Regions from separate parts of the Stenotrophomonas sp. STEN225 genome, predicted to be linked through region 3. Evidence: predicted binding sites of a transcription regulator. Region 3 holds the regulator's gene; each other region holds the start of a gene.
The links. The regulator FliA, encoded in region 3, starts transcription of late flagellar genes. The targets are predictions, from matches to a motif close to TAAAGTTTNNCNNNCNNNGGCCGATAA.

Region 1: a site for FliA is predicted at 2,026-2,052, ahead of ACVOJ1_RS00155 (HDOD domain-containing protein). Genes of this name have one in related genera too.
Region 2: a site for FliA is predicted at 3,418-3,444, ahead of ACVOJ1_RS13305 (methyl-accepting chemotaxis protein). Genes of this name have one in related genera too.

The regions. Positions count from the first base shown of each region.
Region 1 is NZ_JBRRBV010000001.1:31,692-38,250, forward strand. It holds gene ACVOJ1_RS00145 (S8 family serine peptidase) at 1-702, shown strand, start outside; gene ACVOJ1_RS00150 (Glu/Leu/Phe/Val dehydrogenase dimerization domain-containing protein) at 761-1,858, opposite strand; gene ACVOJ1_RS00155 (HDOD domain-containing protein) at 2,139-3,221, shown strand; gene ACVOJ1_RS00160 (phospholipase D family protein) at 3,225-4,793, opposite strand; gene ACVOJ1_RS00165 (RNA pseudouridine synthase) at 4,836-5,534, opposite strand; gene ACVOJ1_RS00170 (M48 metallopeptidase family protein) at 5,583-6,083, opposite strand; gene ACVOJ1_RS00175 (DUF2058 domain-containing protein) at 6,147-6,559, shown strand, end outside.
Region 2 is NZ_JBRRBV010000012.1:109,564-116,122, forward strand. It holds gene ACVOJ1_RS13285 (adenylosuccinate synthase) at 1-787, shown strand, start outside; gene ACVOJ1_RS13290 (hypothetical protein) at 938-1,294, shown strand; gene ACVOJ1_RS13295 (M23 family metallopeptidase) at 1,633-2,274, opposite strand; gene ACVOJ1_RS13300 (L,D-transpeptidase family protein) at 2,279-3,238, opposite strand; gene ACVOJ1_RS13305 (methyl-accepting chemotaxis protein) at 3,474-5,600, shown strand; gene ACVOJ1_RS13310 (hypothetical protein) at 5,656-6,447, opposite strand; gene ACVOJ1_RS13315 (hypothetical protein) at 6,556-6,559, shown strand, end outside.
Region 3 is NZ_JBRRBV010000006.1:218,627-225,185, reverse strand. It holds gene ACVOJ1_RS08650 (chemotaxis protein CheA) at 99-1,928, opposite strand; gene ACVOJ1_RS08645 (protein phosphatase CheZ) at 1,931-2,536, opposite strand; gene cheY (chemotaxis response regulator CheY) at 2,536-2,928, opposite strand; gene ACVOJ1_RS08635 (RNA polymerase sigma factor FliA) at 2,986-3,729, opposite strand; gene ACVOJ1_RS08630 (MinD/ParA family ATP-binding protein) at 3,726-4,613, opposite strand; gene flhF (flagellar biosynthesis GTPase FlhF) at 4,600-6,252, opposite strand; gene flhA (flagellar biosynthesis protein FlhA) at 6,398-6,559, opposite strand, start outside.

The DNA.
Region 1 (6,559 bases), on a different contig from region 3:
CCGCTGGGCAGCCATGGCCTGCTGGGCATGGCGTTCGGTGAAACACGCAGCAACGGTGGCAGTGCCTTCAACGGTGACCGCGGGCAGGACCGCCAGGCGCAGGCGCAGCTGTATGCCGGCTGGAGCGTTGGGCACGGTTATGCATTGGCACAGCTCGGCACAGGGCGGTTCACCCGCGAACTGGACCGGCAGCTGCTGCTGGGTGCAGGTGCCTACGGCGTTTCCGCGCGCTACGGCGGTCGATTCAGCAGCGCCAGTGTCGAAAGCGGCTATCGCTTCGGCACCGTCGGCGCGTCGTTGACACCATATGTCGGTGCCAGTGCCACGCGGGTGGATACCGCGGCGTTCAACGAGCGCGGCGGCTTCGGTTTCGGCCTGCGGGGTGAAGCCAATCGTGCGCAGCGCAGCCAACTGCTGGCGGGGCTGCGCGGCGAGCGCGGCTGGGGACGCTGGACGCTGCGCGGGCACGCCGAATGGCAGCAGCGCCTTCAGGGCGGCGCCGGGGAGTGGCAGGCCAGCTTCGTCGGTGTCGACGCGTGGGCACCGTTGCCAGGTGCCGACTCACCGCGTGGCAGCGCCCTGCTCGGGCTTGCGCTGGAGTCGTGGTGGGGGCGGAGTGGCCGTCTGAGCCTGGGCATCGATCAGCGTGTCGGCGGTGATGACGCACGGCAAGCGGCGCTGCGTTACAGCGCCGGGTTCTGATCCATCATGGGGTTGCCGGCGCCCGGAGGGGCGCCGTGCCGAGGCCCGGCAGGGGCGGTCAACCGCCGCGCAGATTGCCCAGGCGCGGGGTGCTGCGGCCCAGCGGCATCTTCAGCTTGCCGATCGACAGGATGCGGCTCTCGGCGATTCGGTCGGCCGCACGTTGCGGCGCGATGTTCTCGCGCTGCGACAGTTCAAAGATGCGTGTCAGGTTGTGGTAGATGCTGCGGATCAGGCGCATCGCGCGCTCGCGGTTGTAGCCATCGATCTCCAGCGACACGTTCATCACGCCACCGGCATTGACCGCGTAATCGGGTGCGTACAGGATGCCGCGCGCGTGCAGTTCATCGCCGATTTCCAGGCTGGACAGCTGGTTGTTGGCGGTGCCACAGATGATCTTGGCCTTGATCCGCGGCAGGGTGTCGGCATTGATCGAGCCTTCCAGCGCGCACGGCGCGAAGACGTCGGCATTCACTTCGTGGATCTCGTCCGGCTTCACTGCTTCGGCGCCGAAATCGCTGACTGCGCGATCGACCAGAGCCGCGTCCAGGTCGGTGACATACAGCTTCGCGCCGCGGTCGCGCAGCAGCTTGACCAGTTCCATGCCGATGTGGCCCAGGCCCTGCACTGCGATGCTGGTCTTGCCCACTTCCTCGTGGCCGAACTTGAAACGCATCGACGCCATCAACGCCTGCAGCGCGCCGTAGGCGGTGAACGGTGCGGGATCTCCGGAGCCGCCATGCACCTGGTGGACGCCGGTCACGAACTGGCTTTCCAGGTAGATGTTCTCCATGTCGTTGACGTCGGTACCGACGTCTTCGGCGGTGATGTAGCGGCCACCCAGCGAATCGACATAGCGACCGAAGGCGCGGAACAGGACTTCGGTCTTGTCCGCTTTCGGATCGCCGATGATCACCGCCTTGCCGCCACCGACATTGAGGCCGGCCAGCGCATTCTTGTAGGTCATCGTCCGGCTCAGCCGCAGCACGTCGGCCAGCGCTTCGTCGGTGCTGGCATAGGGACGCATGCGCACGCCGCCCAGGGCCGGGCCCAGGGTGGTGTTGTGGATGGCGATGATCGCCTTCAGGCCGGCGTCATGGCTGTGGCAGAACACCACCTGTTCGTGGCCGGTGGTGGCGAGGGTTTCGAATAGCATGGCGTCTCCGATGGTGCGAACGGCGGCGAACTGCAGCGAACGACCAGTGAACGGTAGGGTCCCAAAACAAAAAAAGCGACGTCGTCGGTGCAGGGGGACGGGTCGCGCGGCGCCATTCTAGTCCATTCCCCGAGTGTCTGCCGTCGACGTCGATGGGCACTGCGGGTTAAAGAAGATGAAAGCGCGGCCGATGCTGCGTCGATGGCCAGTGGCCGGATCGTGTGAAGAGACAGAGACGGGCCATGGCGAGCGCAGTACGACATCGACAGGATCACGGCCGGTGACGCTGGCCTGGGCACGCAGGGTACGCGGCTGGCTTGCGTCGCTGACCGGCGCGGCGCCGTCGCGTCTGTCGGCGGGGCCGCGTCAGGCGGTGGCCGCTGCGGCTGCCCGCCTGCAGGGAGACCCAGTGCCCCCGGGAGAGATTGCCGCGCAGCTGCAGCGTGGCCTGCACGCGCTGGCGCTGTACCCGCGACTGGCGGGCGAGCCCGGCCCTGTCGATGCCGCCAGCGCCGGACTGGCACAGGCGGTGGCGGACGCGCTGCAGGATCGCGACTGGGCGACGCGGCAGCTGCCGCGCCGGCCGCAGCTGCTGCCGCAGCTGATCCAGACCGTCAACGATGATGCCGCCTCGGCACGGGTGATGGCGGCGATCATCGGCCAGGATCCGGTACTCACGGGCAACCTGCTGCGTATCGCCAACAGTCCCGCATACAAGGTGCACGAACGCCCGGTCGAGAGCCTGCAGCGGGCGGTGACCCTGGTCGGCACGGAAGGCGTGCGGCAGATCATCAGTGCGGTGCTGGTGCAGCCGGTGATGCAGGTTCAGTGCGAGCGGTTCCCGCAGTTCAGCACGATCACCTGGGAGCACGCCCTGCTGGCATCGCGTGCTGCTGCCGACCACGCACGCAGCGTGAACTCCGGCGATGCCTTCGCTGCGCAGTGGCTGGGCCTGGTGCAGGGACTCGGTGCGGCGCTGGTGATGCGCCAGCTGCTGCAGGAAGCCCAGGCGCGCGGCGAGGACGTGCAGCCGGCCCTGGCCCTGCAGCTGCTGCAGCAGTGGTCGTTGCCGCTGGCACAGCGGGTGGCCGCCGCCTGGGAGCTGCCCGACCCGGTACACCAGACCCTGGCGGCCGACGCCTCGGGCCCTCTTTCCGACAGCCTGCGGCTGGGCAGCGCAGCGGCGGCGGCGAGCCTGCTGTGCCGGCATGGCCACGCCACCCAGGGCCGCATGCTGGCCCTGCTGGAGCAGCTGCCGTCGGCTCCGCCCCATGCGCTTCGCTGGATCTGGCGGCGCCTGCATGGTCGCAGCGTGGAAACACTGGACGACGCCCCGCATGAAGGCGAGGCCAGGGCACACTGAGCGCTACAGCTGCGATTCCACCGGCAGCCAGCTGATGATCCGCGACAGCCAGCGCTGGCGCCGCGTAGCACCTGGCTCGTCCTCCACCCAGCGCGGCGGAGGCTCACGCTCCAGCCAGCGCAGCCGATCGCGGTTGTCCACTGCCAGCCACCAGCTGTGCCTGGCGTCGGCCAGGCGCAGGTATTCGTCGCGCAGCTGCGCGCCCAGCACGGGGTCGTCGAACAGCACCCCCATTTCGGTGTTGAGATAGGCCGAGCGCGGGTCGAGGTTGAAGGAACCGACAAAGCCACGGTGGTCGTCCACCAGGAAGGCCTTGGTGTGCAGGCTGGCCCCGCTGCTGCCGAACAGGCCTGCATCGCCCGCCTGGCCCTGAGCCTTCAGCTCATACAGGTGCACGCCGGCGTTCAGCAGGGGCACGCGGTAGCCCATGTAGCCGCCGTGCACGGCCGCAACGTCGTTGGCGGCAAGGGAGTTGGTCACTATGCCCACGTGCACGCCGCGCGACGCCATTGCCGAGAGCCCGTCCAGGCCCTCGTTGCCCGGCACGAAGTAGGGCGAAATCAACAAGGCCTTGCTGCGCGCGGACTCCAGTTCACCGATCAGCCCGGTAACGAGCCAGCTGCCGCGGTCGTCGTTGCGGTGTTTCATCGGCGGATCCGAGACGATGCGCACGGTGCTGCTCCAGTGCAGCGGCTCGGGGCTGGGGCGCTGCCTGTGGCGTGATTCGGCCACGCGCGCAAGATAGGGCCGGGCAGCATCGCGCTGCGCTTCATGGTCGGACTCACGCACCAGAAGGCGAAGCTGCGCGTCGGTATGGAAGGCTAGCGCGGAGACCGGAATCGCCGCCGGGCTGTTCCAGTAGTCGTCGAATATCCGGTTCGCCTGTGCAACGGCAGGGCCGGCGACCAGCAGGTCCAGGTCCTGGAAGTTCACATCCGTGCGCGCGCTGAAATACTCCTCGCCGATGTTGCGGCCACCGACGATGGCGACACGGCCATCGGCGATCCAGCTCTTGTTGTGCATGCGGTGGTTCACGCTGAAGAAGCGCTGCACCATCTCCACCATGCGCAGGATGCCGCTGCGGTTGCGGAACGGATTGTAGAGCCGGATCTCGATGTTCGGATGCCGGTCCAGCGCCATCATCAGCGCGTCCTTGTCCTTGGCATTCATGTCGTCGAGCAGGATGCGCACGCGCACCCCGCGCTCGGCGGCGTCATGCAGCGCTCTGGCCATCAGGTGACCGATCAGGTCGTCGTGCCAGATGTAGTACTGCAGGTCCAGACTGCGCCCGGCCTGCGCGGTGATCATCGCGCGCGCCGCGAATGCATCCATGCCATCGCCGAGGAAGGCCACGCCGGATTGCCCGGGGTGCGCCTCCTGCAGCGGCACGACCTGCTGGTCGATGCGGGTCTGCGCCGGTTGCAGCGGCAGTACGTGCGACGGCTCACCGTGCGCCTGTGGCGTCAGGTGGTCGGCCAGCAGCAGTCCGGACAGGACCAGCAGCAGGAGGATGGCGAAGATGATCGCAACGACGCGCAACAGGCGTCGCCACACAGGCGCAGGCGGGCTCATGGCCCCATGCTAGTGGATCGGCGTGCCGCGCGGCGGCGCGCGTCAGAACCGTTCGTCGCTGCCCACGTAGCGCCACTGTCCCGGCGGCAGCGGGCCCAGTGCCACCCGGCCGATGCGCAGGCGGCGCAGGGCGGTGACCTGCAGGCCAGCGGCAGCCACCGCGGTCTTCAGGCCCTTGGCCGTCAGCCCCTTGCCGGCGAAGCGCAGCCGCTGCTCGCTCTGCCAGCTCACCTTGGCCCCGCCCGACTCCTGCTGCAGCCGGGCCAGCAGCCAGGGGCCCCGTTCCGGCCCGCCTTCTGCCACTTCGACCAGATACTCCTGTTCGGTGCGGCCGAGATTGCGCTGCAGGTGGGCCAGCGTGGCCGGGTCCTGGCTGACCACGACCAGGCCGCTGTCTGCCGCGGGCAGGGACGCAGCCAGCTGCAACCCGTGGAAATGGCGCTGCAGTGGCCGGATGCCGCTGGCGTCCAGAGCGCTGTGGCTGTTGCTGCTGACCAGCGCACACAGGGTTTCGGCGGCAGCACCAGCCGGCTTGTGCAGCAGCATGCCCACGCGCTCGGCCTTGCTGTCATTGGCCTGTTCATCGACCACGATCACCGCAGTGTCATCGACCGGGCGCTGTGGCTGTTCGACCACCTCGCCATCGACCGTGACCCAGCCACCTTCAATGTAGCGCCGCGCTTCGCCGCGCGGGATGCCGAGCAGGGCGGACAAGCGTTTGTCGAGGCGTATCGGTTCCATGGGCGGGCAGGTCGGGCGGGGGCCGCGCAGTGTAGCCCCTGCGCGCGGTCAGCGCTGGCTGCGGTTGGCCAGCTCGGTCAGGTACAGGCGGGTGTCGAATTCCAGCTGCAGGTAATCGGGCTCCATGTGCTGGCAGAGCTGGTAGAAGGCCTTGTTGTGGTCGGCTTCCTTCAGGTGCGCCAGCTCGTGCACCACGATCATGCGCAGGAGGGCGGCCGGCGCCTGCCGGAACACCGTGGCGATGCGGATCTCACGGCTGGCCTTGAGGCGGCTGCCATGCACGCGGGAAATGGCGGTATGCGTGCCCAATGCATGCTTGATCACTTCCAGCGTGCTGTCGTAGCAGACCTTGTTGAGCGGTACCGACTTGCGCAGGTAGCGGTCTTTCAGCTCCTGGGTGTAGTCGTAGAGCTGGCGGTCGCTGCGCACCTCATGGGGCTCGGGATAGCGCTGCTGCAGCCACGGGCCGAGCCGGCCCTGCGCCAGCAGTTCGCTGACCTGGGCGACCAGGGGTTCGGGATAACCGGTGAGGTACTTCAGGACTGCCATGCAGGGGCGGCGGGGCGTCGGTAGAATGGGGGCATCCAAGATTACACGCGGTACGCACCGACCATGGCAAAGCCCAACGCGCTGCAGGAACAATTGCTCAAGGCCGGCCTGGCCAAGAAGTCGCAGGCCAGCGCCGCCGCACGCGAACAGGCCAAGGCGCGCCAGGGCAAGGCTGAATCGACGTCGGCCGAGGTCCAGCGTGAGGCTGAACGCGCCCGCGCCGAGAAGATCGAGCGTGATCGTGCCCTGGCCGCCGAGCGCAACGCACAGGCCAGGCTGGCCGAGCAGAAGGCGCAGGCAAAGCAGATCATCGCTGCCCATGCCGTGCCGCATAAGGGCGAGGACGAGTATCGCTTCAGCGATGGCAGCACGATCCGCACCCTGCTGATCGACCCCAAGCTGCGCAAGGCGCTGTCGGTGGGCGTGCTGGTCATCGTCGCCCAGGGCGAGGGTTACGCGTTGCTGCCCCGTGCTGC
Region 2 (6,559 bases), on a different contig from region 3:
CAACTTCGTGCTGACCAAGTACCTCAACACCGACGCGATCGACTTCCAGAAGACCTACGACGAGGCACTGGCCTTCGGCGAGTACGTCGAGCCGATGAAGTCCGACGTCGCCGGCATCCTGCACGACCTGCGCAAGCAGGGTAAGCGCGTGCTGTTCGAAGGCGCGCAGGGCGCGCTGCTGGACATCGACCACGGCACCTATCCGTACGTCACCAGCTCCAACACCACCGTCGGCGGCGCACTGGCCGGCGCCGGCGTGGGTGCCGATGCGATCGACTACGTGCTGGGCATCGCCAAGGCCTACGCCACCCGCGTCGGCGGCGGTCCGTTCCCGACCGAACTGGATGATGAGATCGGCCAGGGCATCCGCGACCGCGGTGCCGAGTACGGCGCCTCGACCGGCCGCCCGCGTCGCTGCGGCTGGATGGACATCGTCGCGCTCAAGCGCGCCGTGGCCATCAACGGCATCAGCGGCCTGTGCATCACCAAGCTGGACGTGCTGGACGGCATGGAGAAGCTGAAGGTCTGCATCGCCTACGAATACCGCGGCAAGCGTACCGAGTACGCACCGCTGGACGCGCAGGGCTGGGAAGAGTGCACCCCGGTGTACCTGGAGTTCCCGGGCTGGAGCGAGAACACTCACGGCATCACCCAGTGGGATGACCTGCCGCCGGCCGCGCGCGCCTACCTGCGTTCGCTGGAGGAGCTGGCGGGCTGCCCGATCAGCATCGTCTCGACCGGCCCCGATCGCGACCACACCATGGTCCTGCAGGATCCGTTCGCCTGAGGTAGCGCCGGGCCATGTCCGGCGTGGTGGTAACGCTGTTCAATTGAAAAAAGAGCGCCGCGACTCCCTGTGGGGTCGCGGCGCTTCAGTTTGGGCCGGTTTCATCTGTCGGCGGTGGCGCTGTCAAGTACAGCCACGGAAGCCGACACCATGACCGCTCGCAAGACCCCGCCGTTCCATGTTGTTGAGCCCATCAACGACGACGCCAATCCCGCCGACGATCTCAGCACGTTCCAGGGCTGCCTCACCCGCATCCGTGATGGCGAGGGCTCCGATGGCATGTTGTGGCCGGAGGAGAACCTGTCCGACGGACGACGTCAGTCCTTGGCGCGGATCGACCGTGCGGCCGTGGGCATCCTCACCGCGGTGGAGATGCTGCATGCGGCCAACCGTTGCGCCACCATGGCGACGCCGCGCAGGCACCTGGACGAAGGTGGGGTGGAAGGGCTGTTCTTCGCCTGCCGCGAACTTGCCGAGCTGGTCTGCAGAGAAGTCAGGCCGGCCTGACCCCCTTCCGCATGTGCGATGCCTGGCCTCGCCATCTGGCGAGGTATCGGGTGGGTTCACGCGCTTCAGACTGACTTCCGCGCTGGCGCGCGTTCGGGCGTGCCGGGCTCCGGCTGACCGTGCTGGAGGTCTGTGGCCGTTCTTCTTCTGGCAGCCCCTGGCACTGCTGTTACTGCTTGCTGGTGGCGGGCTGGCGACCGCCAGCATCGCGCTGCGGCGGTGGCGACGCCGGTAGCACCGGGCCATGCCCGGCGGGGTACTTGTCAGATACCCAATACGGCTAGGATCGTGCCCAAATCGGGCATCACTGCGACTGGCTCTCCCACGCGGCACACGCGCTACCCTCCCGCCTGCAACAGCGGGTACGGATTGATCGATTCCCCCTTCCACCACTGCTTCTCCGGCCCCAGCACGTGCACTTCGAAATGCAGGTGCGGGGCCTCGGCGCTGGCGTTGCCGGTGCTGCCTACGTAGCCAATCACCTCGCCACGCTTGATCACCTGCTTTTCGGCCAGGCCATCGGCATAGCGTTGCAGGTGGGCGTAGTAGTAGCACCAGTGCCCGCTCGGCTCGAACTGGTAGATCGTCAGCCCCCCACGCTTGCTGTCGAACAGCTTTTCCACCGTCCCATCGGCCACTGCCAGCACCGGAGTTCCTGCGTCGGCCATGATGTCGATTGCATCATGCACGCGCCCTTCGCTGCGGGCATCGGTGAAGGTATCGCGCAGCTGCGAAGGCAGTACGCCCTGCACCGGCAGCAGCAGGCCGCTTGGCGCATCGGTGGCGCTGGACGGCGGCACCGCCGTGGGGGCCGCAGCGCCCACACGCGGCGTCGCAGCCGCAACCTCCGGCGCCGCAGCCACCGCAGGTGGTGCTGCAGGCCGGGCAACCGCTACTGGCTCACCCGCATCGCGGCGCAGCCACCAGCCCATTCCCACACCCACCAGCACGCCCAGCACGATCAACTGCGAAAGTCGCATCGGCTCACTCCTGCATCACCACGGGGACGGAGGTATCCACCGCATCGGCCACGCGCAGTGCATCCCAGTTGGTCATGCGCACGCAGCCATGCGATTCGGTCTTGCCGACATGCCCGGGTACCGGCGTTCCGTGCAGGCCATAGTGGGGTTTGGACAGATCGATCCAGACCCGGCCGACCGGATTGTTCGGACCGGGCGGCAGCGTGGCCTTCTTCTCGCCTTTGCGCGCATCCCAGAACAGCTTGGGGTTGTAGTGGAACGGCGGGTCGCGATGGACGCCGAGAATCTTCCATTCACCGATCGGCAGCGGATCGTGCTGGCTGCCGGACGAAACCGGCACCTGTGCGATCACCTTGCCCTGCGCATCCAGCAACTGAAGAGTGGAATCGGACTTGTCGACCACGATCTTCGCCGCCTTCGGCAATGTCGCGGGGGCGATGTTGGGCACCTGGATGCGGCTGCCGGCCTTGGCCAGATCGACGCCGGGGTTGAGCAACTTCAGAAGGGCAGGGGACGCGTGGAAGCGTTCACCGAGCGCTTCCTCGACGCTGCTGTAACCCAGCGACTTCAGCTTTGCCTGTGCGGCGGGTTTCTTGGGAATGGACTGGAACGGACCGGCAACATCCTCGGCCGTCAGCGTGTAGCTGGCCAGCGGCGCGATCGTCTCGGCCTGGAGAGCCTCCCAGGTGCTGTCGTCCAGCTCTCCGCTCACCGTCAGGCCGTGTGCCGCCTGGAAGCCGGCCACGGCCCGATGCTGGTTGCTGCCGACTTCACCGTCGATCTCGCCCGGGGAGAAATTGGCGCGATCCAGCAACACTTGGGCGTGCAGCGGCGAGCGGGCTGCTGTATCGGGTCCGGCCTTCTCGGCAATGGGCTCCGGCAGCTGGGCCGGCGGCGGTACCTGCGCGAAGGCGGGCGACACCAGCAAGGACAGGGCGAGCAGGGCGGGGCGGTACACGGGCATGGAGATCTCCGGCAGATGGCAGCTCCACCCTGCCCGCAGAGGCTGCGCAGCCTCCGTGAAAGCAACCTGATGCCGGCATGAGCAGGGCAGCCCCGGCGTGGCTCAGGCCCTTGTCGCAGAAGTACGGGGCGGGGCCTCACCAAGGTGAACGGCTGCCGACGCCCGTGCTTGTTGCCGATCAAGATTGCCGGTGGCGCGGCCGATACGGGCGCATCCCCCCGTTTTGGATGTACCCATGGATTACTTGAGGAATGTCAGGGTTGCCTGGCGTCTTGGGCTGGGCTTTGGCCTGTTGCTGCTGCTGGTCGCGGCCGTGGTGGCCACCGGCGCCACCGCCAGTGCCGTGCAGAAGCGCGCGATGCAGCAGGTGGTCGACGTCAGTGTGGCCAAGGTACGCCTGCTGTCGCAGATGCTCGATGCCAACAACCAGATGATGGTAGTGCGTCGCGAAATGCTGATCCGCCAGGGCGAAGACCGCGGCAGCGACGAGAAGCGCATTGCCGACCTGGTCAAGCGCTACGAGGCGGATTGGTCCGCCTATCAGGCACTGCCGGGCGATGCAGAGGGCAAGGCCATCGCTGAAACCATCGCGGCCAAGCGCGCCCTTGCGCGCCCGCTCAACAAGCAGACCAGCGAACTGATGGAGCAGGGCGACTACCCCGCTGCCGTGGCACTGACCCTGGGGCCGGTGCAGGAAGCGGCCAACGGCTGGAACAAGGCGTTGTCCGAGGGAGTCGACTTCGAAGAGAAGGAAAGCCGCGAGGCCGCCGCCGAGGCGATCCGCCTGGGTGAACGCAGTCTGCTGCAGTTGCTGGTGCTGGGAGGCGTGGCCCTGCTGGTCGGCATTGCCGCCTCGGTGATGATCGGTCGCAGCCTGACCGGTCCGCTGGCACGCGCGGTGAACCTGGCCGAGCGCCTGTCCAAGGGCCAGCTGGACCAGGAATTCCGCCTCGGCGGCCGTGACGAGTTGACCCGGCTGGGCGAGGCGATGGCCAGCGTGCGGCAGAGCGTGCAGGCCGCCATCGGGGCGCAGATGCACATGGCCGAGCAGCACGAGGCGGGTGCGATCCGCTACCGCATGGACGCCAGCGCGTTTCCGGGCGATTTCGGGCGCATGGTGCAGGCCACCAACAGCCTGGTGGAATCACACGTGCAGGTGGAACTGCTGATGGCCGAGGTCATGCAGCGCTATGCCATCGGCGACCTCAGCCGCGACCTTCCGGACTATCCCGGCGAGAAGGGTACGCTGACCCGCACCCTGGCCGCAGTGAAACAGAGCCTGCTGGCAGTCAACACCCAGATTGACGACCTGGTCCGCGCGGCGCGCGCCGGAGATTTCAGCGTGCGTGGGGATGCCAGTGCGTTCCAGTATCAGTTCAGGGCGATGGTCGAGCAGCTCAACGGCATGATGGCCAGTTCGCAGGCCAGCATCGCCGACGTCTCCGATGTGCTGCGCGCGGTCTCCGGGGGCGACCTCACTGCGCGCATGGACGGTCACTACGACGGCGTGTTCGCCCGCATGCGCGACGATGCCAACACCACCACGGCCCAGCTGACCGGCATCGTGCGCGGCATCCAGGACGCTGCCGACAGCATCAACAATGCCGCGCAGGAGCTCGCCGCCGGCAACAGCGACCTGTCCCGCCGTACCGAACAGCAGGCCGCCAACCTGGAAGAAGCGGCGGCATCGATGGAAGAACTCACCTCGACCGTCCGCCAGAATGCCGAGCTGGCCCGCCAGGCCGACAGCGAGGCACACGCTGCCGGCGCGGCGGTGCGGGCCACCGAACAGGCAATGGCACAGATGGCATCTGTGATGGGAGAGATCGATCAGTCCTCGGCGCGCATCTCGGAAATCTCCACGGTCATCGATGGCATCGCCTTCCAGACCAACATCCTGGCCTTGAACGCTGCGGTGGAAGCTGCCCGCGCGGGTGAGCAGGGCCGCGGCTTTGCCGTGGTCGCCAGTGAAGTGCGCACGCTGGCGCAGCGTGCGGGCATCGCCGCCAAGGAGATCAAGGAACTCATCGAAGAGGCGGCAGGCAAGGTGCAGAGCGGTCTGGCGGTCACGGTCGAGTCGGAAGCGGCCATTGCCCGCTTGGCACAGGCCAGCGCACGCACCAACCAGCTGATGAGTGACATCGCTGCGGCGAGCAAGGAACAGGCGGCCGGCATCGAACAGGTCAATCAGGTGGTGGTGCAGATGGATCAGGTGACCCAGCAGAATGCCGCACTGGTGGAAGAAGCCACTGCCGCCAGCCGCGCGCTGGAAGAGCAGGCCAATACGCTGACCGCGTCGGTCGCGGTGTTCCATATCGAGCAGAGCGGTGCAGTCCGCACGGTGGCAGCACGCGCGGCCTGACCGTCGGCAGCCGCCTGAAGGCACGGGCCGCCACGTGTTCGCGCGTGGTGGCCGGTCAGTCCTGCATGCGGCGGATGCGGCCGTCCTCGATCTTCCAGATCACGTCCTTACCCGTGGAGACGTACAGCGGCGAGCGGGCCCACAGGCTCCAGAACACATGGATCTCGGTCGGTGTCGGGTCCTGCAGATGGGTGATGAACATCGCCGCACCGGGTGGCGCACGCTTCAGCTGGATGCAGCTGTGGGTGAAGGCGCGGCGGGAGACGATCCGACCGTGGGCGATGTCGAGACGATGCGTGCCGCCCAGCGGAACTACGGCAGGATCGGTGGTGGCGGGCAGCAGGTAGACCGTCCACGCATCGGCGGCCGTACCGGGCGCCGGAAGAACCACGCTGTTGTAGGTCTGCGCGCAGGCGTCGAAGGCGCTGTTCAACGCCAGCGCCCGTGCGGCGGCAGCGCCGGCCTGGTAGGTCGTTGGCGCCGCTGGAACATCCAGAGTCTCGGTTGCGCCGGTCATCCTTCCCTGCGCGTCGGTGGCGGCCCTATACAGGACCACTGCGCCGTCGCCGATCATGCTGACTTCGTAGTGGCTGCCGCGCTGTTCGGTTATCCAGCCCCTTACCCGGGTGTCGCCGCGCATGTCCTGTTCGAGCAGGGCGTCAGTTGCGCGCTCGGCCGCCAGGTCGTGCTCGAACATCTGCCGGCCACGCGCTTCAGCCTGTGCGACGGCCTGCGCGGTACCCACATCGTCCGCTGGCGCGGCGGGAGCCCGCGCATTGCCGGAAACGGCCGGTGACGCGGCGCAGAGCCACGCCAGCAGCCCCAACATGCCAGTCCATCGTTTCATGGCCCTTTCCTCCCCTCTGCGCCCTGCGGCACCGTGGAGTATGCCGCAGGCCGGTGGTCTACCGCGCGCCACCTTTTTCGGCGATGCTCGCTGAAAAGGGGAGCGGGCATGG
Region 3 (6,559 bases):
GCGTACAGACGGTAGTCACAGTTTCTGGTTCGCCGGGCATGGCCCGGCGCTATCGCGCGAGGCCGTTTCCGGTAGCGCCGGGCCATGCCCGGCGAGCGTCATCGCAGGCCATCCACGTCGAGGATGAGGGCCATCCGGCCATCACCGATCAGCGTCGCACCGGCGTAGCCGCGCAGGCCGCGCAGGGCCTTCGGCAATGGCTTGATGACCACTTCCTCGCGCCCACGGACCTGGTCCACGACCAGGCCGAAGCGCGCCTCGCCGGCCTGCAGCACCACGATGGTGAGCAGCGCCGAGGCGGCGGGCGTCACATCCAGCCACTGGCGCAGATCGACCAGCGGCAGGGTGTGCGAGCGACGATCCAGCACCGCCCGGCCATCGAACCAGCCCAGCGAGGTGCGCGGTGCATGCAGCACTTCCATCACGCGCGCCAGCGGCAGCGCATAGACGTCCTCGCCGGCCTGCACCAGCAGGGTTGGCAGGATCGCCAGGGTCAGCGGCACGCGGATCAGGAAGCGGCTGCCCCGGCCCAGTTCCGACTGGATCTGGATCTGCCCACTGAGCTCGCGGATGCGCGACTGCACCACATCCATGCCGACGCCGCGGCCGGAGATGTCGGTCACCTGCTGCTTGGTGGAGAAGCCGGGCAGGAACACCAGGTGCAGACATTCCTCGCTGCTCAGCCGGGCCGCCGCCTCCGGGTCGATCAAGCCCTTTTCGCGTGCTTTCGCGCGCAGTTTTTCCGGATCGATGCCGGCGCCATCGTCCTGCACCTCGATGCTGACGTAGTCGCCTTCCTGCTGGGCCGACAGACGCACGTGGCCCATGCGTGGCTTGCCCTGTGCTTCGCGCAGATCGGGCATCTCCACACCATGGTCGATGGCGTTGCGGACCAGGTGCACCAGCGGGTCGGCCAGGGCCTCGACCAGGTTGCGGTCAAGCTCGGTTTCGGCGCCGACCAGCTCCAGGTCCACTTCCTTCTTCAGCGAGCGGGCGACATCGCGGGCGACCTTGGGGAAGCGCGAGAACACCTTGCCGACCGGTTGCATGCGCGTGCGCATCACTGCCGACTGCAGGCGCGCGGTGGCGATGTCCAGGGTCGACACGGCGCGGTCCAGTTCCTCGTCGCGCAGGCGCGCACGCAGGGTCTTGAGCCGGTTGCGCGACAGCACCAGCTCGCCGATCAGGTTGACGATCGCATCCAGCCGCTTGGTATCCACGCGCACGGTGTGCTCGGCCTCGGCCACCGGTTTGTTGGCGGGGGGCTTGGCCGCGGCGGCCGCCGGGCGCGGTGCGGGCAGTGCAGGCGCCGCCGCCGGGGCAGCCACGGGTTTCGCGCCGGGGGCGGCGCCGCCGTGCAGCTGGTCCAGCAGGGCTTCGAACTCATCCTCGCTGATCAGGCCATCGTCGGCGTTGGCCGGCGTCGCCACTGCGGTGGGGGCGTTGCTGCCGTGCAGCTGATCGAGCAGGGCCTCGAACTCGTCGTCGGTGATCAGGTCGCCGGCGGCGGGCGCGGCCGCTGCGGGCGCGGCGGCGGCCGGCGCAGCAGTGCCGTGCACGTCGAACTGGGCGATCAGGTCCGGCGGGGCATAGCCGGGTTCGTTGCCGGAAGACACGGCATCCAGCATCGATTGCAGGTAGTCCAGGGATTGCTGTGCGGCATCGAAGTGATGCGGCTGCAGCACCGCCTGGCCAGCGCGGGCGGCGCCCAGTGCCTCTTCGGCGGCATGGCACAGCTCGACCATGGCGGTGATGCCGAGGAAGCCGGCGCCGCCCTTGAGCGTGTGATAGCCACGGAACACGGCGTTGAGCTGGTCGGCGTCCTGCGGCGCCTGTTCCAGCGACACCAGCTGTTCGCCGAGGCGATCCAGGATCTCCTGTGCCTCGATGATGAAATCGGCGGTGATGTCGTCGGATACCGCGCTCATGCTTACAGTCCCAGGTCCGACAACAGGTCGTCGGCGTCGTTCTGAGAGACCGCGTGGCGGTCCAGTCCCTTCAGTGCCGGTCCGGCCAGCGCCGGATCGGTGCGATGCTGCTCCGGTGGCAGGCCCAGCGCGCCAAAGCCTTCGTGCACGCGGCGGACGATGCCGACCACGCGACGGATGATCTGTCCGGTCAGGTCCTGATAGCTCTGGGTCAGGGCAATCTCGGTCAGGTTGTGGCGGATGCGTTCCAGCTGCGCATCCTGCCCCGGCTGCAGGCCTTCGGCGCGCAGCTGTTCGGTGAGGCTGCGGCACTCTTCGGCCAGGTCCAGGGTGCGGTGCGTGGCCTGTTCGGTCATCGCCACCACATGGTCCAGGCGCGCGCAGGCGTCGTCCAGCTCGCCCGCCTCGCTGGGGACGGTCGGCAGTTCGCCCAGGGCCTGGCCCAGTTCGCGGGCCAGCCGTGACAGGCCGCTCATCATCGGCTGCGTGCGTGCGGCCACCAGGGCGTCGATGCGCTGGCGCCAGGCGCTCTCGTCGCCGGATTCGAGCGCGTCGAGGGCTTCCTGCAGGCGCAGGGCGAGGGCGTTCTTGTCGACCGTGGCGTCCATCAGGCGCTGGCCGCCAGGCGTTCGAAGATCTTGCCCAGTTTCTCTTCCAGCGTCTGCGCGGTGAACGGCTTGATGATGTAGCCGTTCACGCCGCTCTGCGCCGCTTCGATGATCTGCTCGCGCTTGGCCTCGGCGGTGACCATCAGGACCGGCAGGGTCTTGAGCTTGGCATCGGCGCGGATCGCCTTGAGCAGCTCGATGCCGGTCATCACCGGCATGTTCCAGTCGGTGACCACGAAGTCGAACGGCTGGCTCTGCAGCATCGACAGTGCGGCATGCCCGTCCTCGGCTTCGGCGGTGTTGGTGAAGCCCAGATCGCCCAGCAGATTCTTGACGATGCGACGCATGGTCGAGAAGTCGTCGACGATCAGGATGCGCATGTTCTTGTTCAAAGCGGAGTTCCTTTGTTGTTCAGTCGCCCGCGGTGGCCGTGGCCGCCGCAGGCATGTTCATTCTTCAAGCCCGGCATCCGCGGCCTCGAAGATCTTCAGCCGGCCGCGCAGGCGCAGCACGGCCTGGCCGTGGATCTGGCAGACGCGCGATTCGCTCACGCCGAGCACCGCGCCGATCTCCTTCAGGTTCAGCTCCTGCTCGTAGTACAGCGAGAGCACCAGCTGTTCGCGTTCGGGCAGATGGCCGATGGCCTTGCCCAGTTCGCGGCCGAATTCGCCACGTTCCAGGACCTGCTGCGGTGTCGGTCCGCCCTGGGCGACGGTGTCCAGTTCGCCCTGGTCTTCGATGCGCGATTCCAGGCTCAGCACCTGGCCGCGCGAGGCGTCCTCCATCAGCCGCAGGTATTCGGGCAGTGGCATGTCCATGGCCGCCGCCACCTCGGTGGCACTGGCTGCACGGCCCGTGGTCTGCTCCAGGCGGCGGATGGTGGCGGCCGCATCGCGGGCGCGCCGATGCACCGAGCGCGGTACCCAGTCGCCACGGCGGATCTCGTCGATCATCGAGCCGCGGATGCGGATCGAGGCATAGGTCTCGAACGAGGCACCCTGGTCGGCGTCGTAGCTGCGCGAGGCTTCGATCAGGCCCATCATGCCGGCCTGGATCAGGTCGTCCACTTCGACGCTGGCCGGCAGGCGTGCGGCCAGGTGATGGGCGATGCGCCGCACCAGGTCCGAGTGCTGGGCGATGACCTCGGTCGCCGCCGAGCGCTGGACTTCCCTGTACTGGGCCGCGCCTTTCATGCTGCCACCCCGCGTTGCTTGAGGATGCGCTCGAGGAAGAATTCAACGCCACCGCGTGGCTCGGTGGGGGCCTGCCAGCGGGCGGTGCGACGGGCGATCTCGGTGATCGCCAGCGCCGCCGGGCTGGATGGATAGGCCTTCACCACCGGCTGCTGGCGCTGCACCGACAGGCGCAGCCAGTCATCCTGCGGCACGCAGCCCAGGTAGTTCAGCGAGACATCGGCAAGGAACTTCTCGCAGACCCGGGTCAGCTTTTCATACAGCACGCGGCCCTCGTTGGGGTCGCGCACCATGTTGGCCACCACCTGGATGCGGTCCACGCCGCGCTCGCGCGACAGCACCTTGATCAGTGCGTAGGCGTCTGTGATCGAGGCCGGTTCGTCGCAGACCACGACAACCGTGTCCTGTGCGGCCTGGCAGAAGGTCAGCACGCCGTCGGTGATGCCGGCGGCGGTGTCCACCACCATGATGTCCAGCTCGCGTTCCAGTTCGGAGAACACGTTCACCAGGCCGATGTGCTCGGCCGGGGCCAGCTCGGCCATGTGCCGCCGACCGGACGCGGCCGGCACCACCAGCACACCGTTCGGACCTTCGACGATCACGTCTTCCAGCGAGCAGCGGCCGGCGACCAGATCCGCCAGGGTGTGGGTGGGATTCAGCCCCAGGATCACGTCGATGTTGGCCAGGCCCAGGTCGGCGTCGAGCAGCAGCGTGCGCTTGCCCATGCCGGCCAGCGCCACGGCCAGGTTGGCCGAGACGTTGGTCTTGCCGACGCCGCCCTTGCCGCCGGTCACGGCGATGGTGCGCACAGGGCCGAGCGGCTCGCTTCGGGTGGCCGACAGCGGGAAGGTCTTGGTCAGCTTGGCGTACTCACGCGACGGCATGGTTCAACTCCGGGTTGCAGGGCATATCGGCCGCTCGGCGCAAATCTTCAAGGCGAAGTACAAGATTGGCCGCGCTGGCCCGGTGCAGGTCGTCCGGAACGTCCTGGCCATCGGTCACCCAGGTGATCGGCAGCGCGTGGTCCACCGCCACTGACAGGGCGTTGCCGAAGCGGCCGGTCTCATCCAGCTTGCTCAGCACCAGGCCCTGCAGGTTGGCCGCGCCGAAGCGGCGCACCACCTCGTCCATGTCGCCAAAGCTGGTATTGGCCGGCAGCACCAGCAGAGTGCGGACCTGGCGGGCGGCACGCAGCCACTGCAGCTGCGCGGCCAGGGCGCGGTCACGCGGGCCCAGGCCGGCGGTATCGATCAGCACCAGCTTGTAGTCCTTCAGCCGCTCCAGCAGCTGGTCCAGGTCGGTACCGCTGTTGGCTTCATGCACCGCGATGCCGAGCTGGCGGCCATAGCCGTACAGCTGCTCGCGGGCACCGATGCGCAGCGTGTCGGTGGTGACCAGGGCCACATCGCGCGGCGCGTGCTTCTCGGCGAAGCGCGAGGCGAGCTTGGCGATGGTGGTGGTCTTGCCGGCCCCGGTTGGACCGACCAGAGCGATCACGCCGCCTTCTTCCAGCGGATCGACCGGCGCGATCGGCAGCCTGCGCGAGATCAGGCCCAGCATCAGCCCGCGGCCCCGGTGGGCTTCGGTATCCAGCGGTATCTGCATGGCCACATCGCGGGCCAGCCCGGCATCGAATCCGTACTCGTCCATCAGGTCCAGGGCGGTCGCCCGCACCGGGCAGCCGCGCAGGCGCTCGTCGGTGAAGCGGTTCATCTCGCGCTCGATGACCTGGCGCATGCCGGCCACTTCGTGGCGCAGCTGGCGGATCTCGGCATCGTCCTGTGCAACCACCGTCAGTACCGGCGCCGGGGCAAGGAGCGGCGCCGGCGCCGGCGCGGTCTCCGCTTCAGCGGCAGCGGCAGGGGCTGGCGTGGTCTCGGCAACGTCCTGCGCGTACGGCGGCTCGGGGTGCACGGACTCGGCCTGCGCAGTGGCCGCAGTGGTGATCGGCAGCGGCGGCGGCAGCACTGCCGGCGCGGGGGATTCGTGATGCTCGTCCTGCGGCGGGTCGATCAGGAAACGGGCGCGGTTGGCGGGCGCCGGTGCGGGAGCCACGACGGCGCTCGCGAACGGCGCGAAGATCTGCTCCGGCAGTGCCGGATCGTTGACGGTGGCACGCGCCAGGGTGGCAGCGAAGCCGGAACTGCCGCGGGTGGGCACGATCTCGTCCGCACTGTCCAGGGTGCGGCCGGTGGCACCGACGGCCGCGCGGGCGAGGGCGGCCACGGCCGATGTGGTGGCCGTCACCGGCTGCTGGGCAGGTGTCGCGGAGCGGCGACGGGTGACCGCGGCGATCACTGCATCCGCGGCGGTGCGCGGTTTCGGCGGCGGCGGAGCTACGTCGCGCCGCGAGGCTTCCAGCGCGCGTTGCACCGCGCTCTCGTCATAGTTGGCTGCGGCGACGATCTCGACGCCTTCCTCGATCCGGCGGTTGGACAGGATCACAGCGTCGGGACCATGTTCCTTGCGCACCAGGTTCATGGCCGAGCGCATGTCGGCGGCGACGAATCGTTTGATTTTCATGCTGTGGTCACGGGACGGGGACGGCGGGGTGGTGGTGGGAGAACGCGGGTGGTCGGTGGTCTGCACGGAACGGGTTCCCCTTGGCATCTGTCTGTTGCGGTGGTTCGAAGGTGGTGTCTGTTTTCTGACGCATCGGTGGGCGGCGTCAGCTGATCGTTCCGACCAGCTTCAGGCGCTTGTCCTCCGGCACTTCGCTGTACGCCAGTACCGACAGCGACGGAACGCTGTGACGGACCAGGCGTGCCAACGCGGCACGTACCGGGCCGGGAACCAGCACGACCGCGGGCTCGTTGCGGGCTTCCTGCTT